3 regions of the Priestia sp. J2 genome follow, and region 3 is predicted to be linked to each of the others. Evidence: riboswitches for the same ligand, from Rfam matches in the RefSeq annotation. Region 3 holds a riboswitch; each other region holds the start of a gene.
The links. A riboswitch is a leader RNA that binds a small molecule or an ion and turns the genes downstream of it on or off. The one in region 3 is predicted to bind S-adenosylmethionine.

Region 1 (3,237 bases), 1.6 Mb from region 3:
AGTAGAACATTTCCTCTGCAACTCGATTTCCCAAAAGCGGTTTTACAAAAAAGTCAATTCCTCCGCTTACAATATAAAGCGGAATATGATGCTCTTTTGTATAGGCAATAAAATCATCAAATCCATCTCGAATAGCAGACGTCTCTAAAATATAAGAAATAATATCTTCCTTTAATTCCACGGGAAGCAAGGCAAACATTTGCCCTACTCCTTCTTGAATGGAGACGCGCTGTGCTAGCACGTCGTCTTTAATACTTTCCCACTCCGGAGGAGCAAATTGTTTCATAATAGCAATAATGTTATCGCTATTTGTGATTGTTCCATCAAAGTCACAAAAGATTTTTAACGATGTCATGCTTTCACCTCTACTGTTCCCCATAGTTGCAAAGCTTTTTGCAACTCTTTTGATTCTTCCGCTTTTTCGGCTAGCGTTTGATGAGAGAGTACTCCATCTATCGCCACACGGAATGCTTTTCCTCCTCCGATAGCGCCGTCTGGATGACCGTGAACTCCGCCTCCTGCATTAATAATGCTGTCGATTCCAAAGTCCTTCACAAGCTGCGGTACCATTCCAGGATGAATTCCTGCTGAAGGAACCGGGAAAGTCTGCTTATATTTGTACACAGGACGCGTTAATTCGTAGGCAATGCCTGTCGTATCTTCAAGAGAAAGCGCTACGCTTCCGTATGGTGATGGAAACAGTGAGAAATCCGCTCCGGCTAAGCGCAATAGTTTTCCAAGCAGTAATGAATTTGAAAAACCGTAAAACTCTGATGGCGTAAGCGCTCCGCTAACAGCTGGGTGTGCCATAATCGGCAAGTTAATTTCATCATCTTCTCGAAGTGCCTGCAGTACGTCTAACCCGTAAGCAAATACGTTGAATAAAAGAGCATCGGCTCCTAGCTCAGCTGCTTTTCTCGCTTTTTCTTTTAATTCAAACGTTCGTCCCGTTAAATTAACAGCATACAGCGTGCGGTGTCCCGTTTTTTCGTATACTTCATTCAGTACTTTTTTTCCTTCTGTAACGCGAGTTTCAAAAGGTGTTCGTTCACTATCAAACAAAATCTCGTCGTCTTTAACCAAATCCACTCCGCCAAGCGCTTGCTCACGCAGCTGAGTTGTTAAGTACGTCATGTCTCTTCCAATCACGCCTTTAAAAATACTCATCACAAGCGGACGGTCATAAACGCCTAGTTTCTCTCGTATACCTTCTATTCCAAAGCGCGGTCCTGGGAATTCAGCTAATAATTCATCAGGAAAATCCAAGTCTAATAATTTCACTTTTCCATCAAGTGATAGTTTTCCGAAAACCGTAACTAAAATAGCCGGTAAATCTCTTGAAAAGTTGGCAGTTGGATAAGCAATTTTGACAATAGCCTGCTTAACCTCTCCGCCTAAATATCCGTTAACACGTTCGCAGTCTTGAAGCTCAGTTACGGATACGACGCGCCCTTTATGCTTTTGAAGCTGCTGTTGATCTAAAAGCGGCAGATCTGTCCATGAGCCGACGGTTAGTCCTAAAGCAATTCCTTCCGCTTTTTTATGAAAATTTCCTTTATTGTCATGTAGTAAGTAGCTTGCAACGATTTCACTCATTATGCTAAAAACTCCCTTGCTGTTTAATATCGTTAATAAAAAAAACCTCTTCTGTGATTAAGAAGAGGCTTTCGTTGCTCTTCTTATCTCTCAGCTGCTGCTGCAAGAATTAGCACCGTGCTTAACATGCGTTAAGTCGGTTGCCGGGCTTCATCGGGCTAGTCCCTCCACCTACTCTTAATAAGAAAGTTGCTATTTATTTAAATTAAATTCGTAGATTATATACTAAATAAAAAATACCGCTAGGATTTATCGGTTATTAATCTCGTTAACTTCTTACATATTAAGCCAACTCAAAAAGGATTGTCAATGCGTTTTTAAAATAAATTTAATTTTTTTATTCGAGATACAGCTTCTCTCATGCGCTCTTCATCCGTCAGCAGTCCTACGCGCACATAGCCTTCACCATATGTTCCGAAGCCTACTCCAGGTGCCACTACAACGTGGGCTTTTTTAAGAAGTAAATCTGAAAATTGTTCAGAAGTATATCCTATAGGAACTTTTAGCCATGCAAAAAAGGAACCCGCTGGAGATGTAACGTCCCAACCAATTTCTTGAAGCCCTTGAATAAAGGTATTGCGTCTAGATTCATAGCGCTTAACTAAATCATTCACACATTGTTGAGATTCTAACAGAGCTACCGCTGCTGCCTCTTGAACCGCCCCAAAGAGGCTGACATACATATGATCTTGAAGAAGATTAATAGCTTCTACTACACTTTCATTTCCTACAGCAAATCCAACTCGCCATCCCGCCATGTTATACGTTTTAGAAAGAGTATAAATTTCAATTCCCGTCTCTTTTGCACCAGGAGTCTGTAAAAAGCTGATTGGCTTTTTACCATCAAATCCAATGGCTCCGTAGGCAAAGTCGTGTACCACACAAATATCGTGCTTGGCAGCAAACGCCACGGTGTCTTCAAAAAATTCTGCTGTTGCCACTGCACCGGTAGGATTATTCGGATAGTTTAAAAACATGAGCTTTGCCTGTTCTTTAGCACGTTCACCTATCTCTTCGTATACGGGCAGAAAATGATTTTCAGCCGTGAGCGGCATCACTTCCATCTTTGCTTTTGCAAGCTCTACTCCAGACCAGTAATCAGGATATCCAGGATCCGGAACCAGCACCGTATCTCCAGGGTTTAATAAGCACTGCGGAATTTCTACAAGTCCACCCTTCCCGCCAAACAAAATAGCTACTTCTTTTTCAGGATCCACATCAACGCCATATTCTCGTTTATAAAAAGTCGCAACGGCCTCTTTTAAAAACTGGTGCCCCCGAAATGGAGAATATTTATGATGCATAGGATTAGCACTTGCTTTTTGGAGTGTTTCTACAATATGTGAAGGAGTAGGCTGATCAGGATTTCCCTGCCCTAAGTTAATAACGTCGTGCCCTTGGGCCATTACTTTTCCTACCTTGCCTACAAGTGATGCAAAAAATTGTTTTGGTAAACTTTTTAATAGTTCCGATTGCTCAAATTGTTTCATCATCGCACACCTTCTCAAAAAATTCTTGAAATTCTAGTCACAAATAATATATTGTAATACTCAACTTGTAAAGTCATTTTTTTCAACTACTAAAAAAAGGACGGATGATAAAGTGAGTGTAAAAATCACGTGTTTGCAGCTTGATATTGCG
Region 2 (3,237 bases), 1.5 Mb from region 3:
CTTTGTCATAAAAGATAGAGAAGTGGTCTAAATTAAGAAATGTGAAAGAGTGATAAATATGACAGATCAATTACTACTAAATACGCTAATAGACATACGCCGTGAGCTGCACCGGTTTCCAGAGCTTTCAATGAAAGAATATGAAACAACTAAACGTATTAAAAAGTGGTTAAAGCACTACGATATTTCTATAGCGGATGCATTCCATTTAGACGTGGGAGCAGTAGCGGAAATTGTGGGAGGAAAGCCGGGACCTACTATCGCTATTCGAGCTGATATTGATGCGCTGCCAATTGAAGAAAAAACCAATCTGCCATTTGCTTCTGAAGTGAACGGTGTTATGCACGCATGCGGACATGATTTTCATACGGCTTCTATAATCGGAGCAGCCATTCTTCTCAAAGAGCGTCAGCAGGAGCTTTGCGGTACGGTTCGATTTATCTTTCAACCGGCCGAAGAAACGGCTTCTGGGGCAAAAATGCTCGTTGAAAAAGGTGTGCTCGAAGGAGTAGAAGCGATATTTGGGATGCATAACAAACCGAATCTTCCTGTAGGAACCATTGGTGTCAAATCGGGACCTTTAATGGCAAGTGTTGATCGTTTTGAAATTGACGTCAAAGGAGTAGGCGGTCACGCAGGTATTCCAGAAAAAACAGTAGATCCGATTGCTGCTGCTGGTCAAATTGTTACTAGTTTACAAACCATTGTCAGCCGTAATCTCAGCCCATTTCAAAATGTTGTTGTCAGCATAACTCAAATCCACGGAGGGAGCTCGTGGAACGTCATTCCTGACAAAGTAACGCTTGAAGGAACGGTGCGTACCTTTCAAGAAGAAGCGAGAGAAAAAATACCGGCTCTTATGAAACGATCTGCTGAAGGGATTGGAGCAGCTTTCGGGGCTTCAGTAGACGTTAAATGGTATCCGTATCTTCCTGTAGTAAACAATGATGATACGCTGGAAAAATTGGTTATTAACGCTGCAGAGAATCTTAGTTATCAAGTCGTAGAAGCTGAACAATCGCCTGGAGGAGAAGATTTTGCCGTATATCAGCAGCGTGTACCAGGATTTTTTGTATGGATGGGTACGGCTGGAGAATATGAATGGCACCACCCTTCTTTTTCATTAAATGAAGAGGCATTACTTGTAGCAGCTTCTTATTTTGCTAATCTAAGCTTTGACTTTTTGAATTCATTCCATTACCAAAAAAATTAAAATATTTTTATTTTTCTATTTACGCGGATAGAATTGTTTGATAAAATAAACTTTAAATTAAAAAAGTTATCACGAGTGGACGAGAGATCTGGCTCTTTGACTCCACAGCAACCTACGAATGTAAGGTGCTCCTACCAGCAAAGCATGTGCTTTGGGTGATAAAACGGGTGAAAAACTCATTTTGCATCAAAGCAAAATGAGTTTTTTTTATTTTTCTAAAAGGAGAGGGTTTTATGAGTCATACAGCAGTTGCAGCACATACAGGAGAGAAAGCATTAAAGGAAGCCGTAAAATTATTAGGAAAGCATTATCAAGTAGCTTATCGTGAATTAGAAACATTTTATGAAATTGTGGTCGAAAACCATGTTCGTACATATGCTGTAGGCATAGATATTAAAGATGTACAAAAAGCAAATGAACTAGAAATTTATTCATCATGCTGTTCCAAGCTTGAGCGAGTAGGCTGTCTTTTATAGAAGAAGTTTGCTCGCGCCTCTATTTTTTTAGTGTTTTTAAATAGAAAGCATGTTTTTTGACAATTGAAGAATCTGGTGGGTATAATCATTACTCACTAGGTTTTAAAATTAATCATAAATTGTCGAAATTTTTACACAAATTAAAGGTTACATTCGAAATGAATTGTGGTATGTTATAAAACAAGAATATTTTATGAAAGGAGCATTGAAATGGAAATGTCTCTTGAACATGGAAACGATGCAGGAAGCGAACAGCTTATTGATCGTATCCTAGACTTTTTAGAAGATGACGAAAAGTAAAAAAAAGAGTGTGCGGTGCTAGCCCTAGCCGCGCACTCTTTTTTTATCATGTGCGTCAAGGAAGCGCATACTATGATACATAGGGATAGAATGAAAGGGTCTCTGTCAAAGGGATTGACGAATCGTTTTGTTTGATGGAAAATTTAGAAAAAGGAAAGAGATGAAGGGTATGTCGAACAAAACATCTTTGTATCAAACAAAAGAACAGTTAAAGAAGCTTGTAAGCGAATTGGTTTCTATACCTAGCGTGACAGGAACGATGGCAGAAGTGGAAATGGCTGAATCGATAGCGTCGTATTTATTGAAGCTGCCTTACTTTCAAAAAAACGAGCAAGTTGAGCTTCATTCAACAGGAGACGGGCGATCGATTGTCACAGCTTTTGTTGAAGGAAAAAATACGAATAAAACAGTTGTATTAGTCAGTCATTACGACGTAGTGGATGTACAAGATTATGGACAGTGGAAAAAGGATGCTTTTCACGCTGATACGTTAACGAGTACTTTTTATAATGATATGGAACAAGTTCCGGCGCACGTACAAAAAGATATGATAAAAGGAGACTGGCTTTTTGGCCGAGGAACGATGGACATGAAAGCAGGTATTGCTCTGCATATCAGTATGATTGAACGAGCATGCAACGGAGAGTTTGACGGAAACATCCTGCTTCTGTCGGTACCGGATGAAGAAGTAAATTCGCTCGGAATGAGAAAAGCAGTGCCTGTTCTTTTAGAACTTGCGTGCAAACATCAGCTGGATTTTTCTCTCATGCTAAATGCAGAACCAGTATTCAGCCGCTATCCTGGTGATCAAACGAACTATGTGTACTCAGGATCGATTGGCAAGATCATGCCAAGCTTTTTGTGTTATGGAAAAGAAACTCATGTAGGGGAACCGCTAGCTGGTTTAAATGCTAATTTACTAGCTTCTTATTTAACAAAAGAAATAGAACTAAACGTTGATTTTTGCGAAAAAGTAAGAGATGAAACGAGTCCACCTCCTACGGTACTGATACAAAAAGATTTAAAAGAAGAGTATTCCGTTCAAGTTCCGCACTCTGCCGTTGTATTATTTAATTTATTTATGTTAAACCGCTCTCTTAAAGAAGTAACAGATCTGCTGTTGAAATCGGCTGACAAAGCGGCTTTGAATGTAAAAAAACATTATAATAAAGCTGCTAGGCAGTACGCTGCGGGAATGGAGGGTTCATCCCTTGACGTGAACGTATGGACGTATGAAGAACTTTATAC
Region 3 (3,237 bases):
AAGACGGATCGGTATGTGGTAGTGTTTCGATGAGCTCTAATCCCACCTTTTGTGTATAGAACTCAATAGATTTTTCTATATCCTTTACTTGAACGCCTACATGTTCAAATTTTAAAATTGCCATATGCATCACCCGTATCTATAGTATGTAAAAACTATGAAATATATTAAAGAGAAAGGATATAGAAGTCAAGATAGGGCTGCTTATTAGGAAAGGGCTCTTAAATCATATTTTTGCTGGAGTGAATAGGGTAGAGGCTTCCATCAAGCGCAAACGAAATTTTGCCTGTTTCTTCAGATACAACTAAAATTAATGCATCCGATTTTTCTGACATTCCAATGGCTGCACGGTGACGTGTTCCCAATTTTTTGTTCGTTGAAATAATAGACGAGAGAGGTAAAACATTAGCAGCCGAAATAAGCTGATTATTTCTAATTAGGACAGCTCCGTCATGTAAGGGTGTCCCTGGATAGAACAGTGTCTCAACTAGCGTAGCGCTGACAGGAGCTTGAATAGGCATTCCTTTTTGAATAAGAGGATCAACATTTTGTTCCCGTTCAATGACAATTAAAGCGCCGTGACGTTTCTCAGAGAGGTTATGAATAGCTAGGGACAGAGCAGCGTATTCAAATGTATAAGGCGATAAGTAATGACGCAAGTAATAAGAGGCGGCCGTAGCTTGAACATCTTGAAATAACCTTCTCATCTCCTCAAAATCACATAGGATACAATGATCACTCGTGTCTAAATGTTTAATTAAATTAGAGGCTTCAGTTGAAATCTGCTGTAAATATGTTCGTACATTATTTTTAATTGTATCGTCTAATTGAAAGGGTTGTCTCTCCATCTTATATAGCTCCTATCTGTCAGTCAGTGTTATCTGTAATGTGTGCTAATGTGGGTGAATTATCCGTAAAGCTTATAAATCCGCTATTAATTTTATAGAGAGATTTTGCGTTTTATTTAGCAAGAGAACATCAAAAGTTGGAGAAAAAAGAAAGCGTTTTATAAACTGATATGTTCACATTTGGGTTAAATTTACATATGTTGTTTTAAATAAAAGTATAGATATTTCTGTGAATTTAAAGTATAGTTTTCTTATCGGATATATGATTTTTAATGTTGACAAATATTCTAAATATGCTAAAATTTTTAAAAAATGCTTATCAAGAGTGGTGGAGGGATCTGGCCCGCTGAACCCCGGCAACCTGCTTAGCAAGGTGCTAATTCCAGCAAAGTGTGTATCATTTTGAAAGATAAGGTGAAAATTTATTGCCTACCCAGTCTTTCAATACGGAAGACTTTTTATTTTGATATAGCGCAAGCGATAATTTGAGAAGGGAAACCAATGACTGTAAACCCCGACTTAAAACAAATTTTTGAACACGCCGAAGTAAAGTAAGAATTAAATAGTTTCGCTGACTAGACACACTAGAGGCGGTTTTATCCAATTCTAGTGGGTAAAACCGTCTTTTTTTATTGGATAACGCGGATAACTAAGAATTGGAGTGGAGAAAATGGCAGACTTATATACGTACGAAAACTGGAGCGATACATTTCCAGAGTTCGACAGTAAAGATGAAACAAAAGGAGCCCTTTCAGCATTGCAGTGGGCGTATGATACCTACGGAGATTCAATTATTTATGCGTCAAGCTTTGGGATCGAAGGAATCGTGTTAATTGATTTAATTTCAAAAGTGAAAAAAGACGCTGAAATTGTCTTTTTAGATACAGGCGTTCATTTTAAAGAAACATATGAAGTGATTGATGCAATTAAAGAACGCTTCCCTGATTTACGTATTCATATGAAAAAGCCGGATTTAACTCTTGCAGAACAAGCTGAAAAACATGGAGATGAGCTTTGGAAGAGTCAGCCTAACTTATGCTGTCAAATTCGAAAAATCATTCCGCTAAGAGAATCCCTTGCTCCTTATGATGCGTGGATTTCTGGTTTGAGACGCGAGCAGTCTGAGTCTCGTGCCAACACGAATTATTTTAATAAAGATGAGAAATTCAAGAAGGTGAAAGTTTGTCCGTTAATTCATTGGTCATGGAAAGAAATTTGGCGCTATGTGTATAAGCATGATTTGCCGTACAACAAACTTCATGATCAAGGCTACCCAAGTATCGGCTGTGAGCCCTGTACCGCACCTGCCTATAATGTAGACGATTTACGTTCAGGAAGATGGGCAGGTACACAAAAAGTTGAGTGCGGATTACACGAATCTTAAATACGAAAGAGCTGAATAAATGATGCTTTTATATGTTGCCTTTATCATTGCGCTTTTTTTTGCAATGAATATTGGGGCAAGCGGTGCAGCAGCTGCTATGGGCGTTTCATACGGCTCCGGTGCAATTAAAAAGCGAAGAGTGGCCCTGTTCATCTGTGCTGTAGGAATTGTGCTCGGAGCTGTTACCGGAGGCGGTGAGGTGGTAAAAACCATCAGTTCAGGTATCATACCTGAAAAACTGCTGTCAGTAGAATTAGTTATTATCATTCTGGCTGCTGCAACGCTGTCACTCTTTTTCGCGAATTTGATTGGTATCCCTCTATCAACAAGTGAAGTAACAGTTGGCTCAGTTGTTGGAGTAGGAGTAGCTTATCAATCTCTGTATGTAGAAAAACTTTTAATTGTCATGTCTTTTTGGATTATTGTTCCGCTAGTTTCATTTGTCATTGCTTTTTTGATTGGGAAAGTGATAAAACGCAGAGCGCATAAAAAAGAAGCAGAGGGAAAGTGGAAAAGAGTTTTAACGATTTTAGTTATAGCGACGGGATTCTTTGAAGCCTTCTCAGCTGGAATGAATAATGTGGCAAATGCTGTCGGTCCTCTAGTAGGAGCTGGGTTAATGGATGCTACAACGGGTGTCATAGCAGGAGGATTGGCGGTGGCACTCGGAGCTCTTTTACTAGGAGGCCGAGTTATTGAAACAAACGGAAAAAAAATTACTCGCTATTCTGTAGGGGAAGGCTGCATTATTTCAGGTACTGGTGCTTCTCTTGTTACAGCAGCTTCACTGTTTGGTTTGCCAGTACCGCTTACACAGGTCACTACGTCTTCTATTATTGGGATAGGCGCAGCGAAAACGGGATTTACGAAAGAACAGCGCGAAGTGGTCATTCAAATGTTAAAGGTTTGGGTGGTATCCCCTGTATTTTCACTCGTAATCTCATATGTTCTTGTGAAATTAGTACTTGAAAGCGACTTATATTCATTTGTGGTGCTAGCTAGTGG

Region 1: linked by a shared signal. The riboswitch ahead of mtnW (2,3-diketo-5-methylthiopentyl-1-phosphate enolase) and the one ahead of LJY09_RS24420 (phosphoadenylyl-sulfate reductase) in region 3 are both predicted to bind S-adenosylmethionine.
Region 2: linked by a shared signal. The riboswitch ahead of LJY09_RS05900 (hypothetical protein) and the one ahead of LJY09_RS24420 (phosphoadenylyl-sulfate reductase) in region 3 are both predicted to bind S-adenosylmethionine.

What each region holds. Positions count from the first base shown of each region.
Region 1 covers NZ_CP086208.1:1,206,283-1,209,519, reverse strand. The annotation lists gene LJY09_RS06150 (2-hydroxy-3-keto-5-methylthiopentenyl-1-phosphate phosphatase) at 1-355, opposite strand, end outside; gene mtnW (2,3-diketo-5-methylthiopentyl-1-phosphate enolase) at 352-1,596, opposite strand; SAM riboswitch class I at 1,677-1,783, opposite strand; gene LJY09_RS06140 (pyridoxal phosphate-dependent aminotransferase) at 1,914-3,086, opposite strand; gene LJY09_RS06135 (carbon-nitrogen family hydrolase) at 3,199-3,237, shown strand, end outside.
Region 2 covers NZ_CP086208.1:1,155,055-1,158,291, forward strand. The annotation lists gene LJY09_RS05890 (GNAT family N-acetyltransferase) at 1-11, shown strand, start outside; gene LJY09_RS05895 (amidohydrolase) at 59-1,213, shown strand; SAM riboswitch class I at 1,277-1,378, shown strand; gene LJY09_RS05900 (hypothetical protein) at 1,447-1,689, shown strand; gene LJY09_RS05905 (M20/M25/M40 family metallo-hydrolase) at 2,159-3,237, shown strand, end outside.
Region 3 covers NZ_CP086208.1:4,709,659-4,712,895, reverse strand. The annotation lists gene LJY09_RS24430 (VOC family protein) at 1-124, opposite strand, end outside; gene cdaS (sporulation-specific diadenylate cyclase CdaS) at 222-848, opposite strand; SAM riboswitch class I at 1,162-1,264, shown strand; gene LJY09_RS24420 (phosphoadenylyl-sulfate reductase) at 1,519-2,232, shown strand; gene LJY09_RS24415 (sulfate permease) at 2,252-3,237, shown strand, end outside.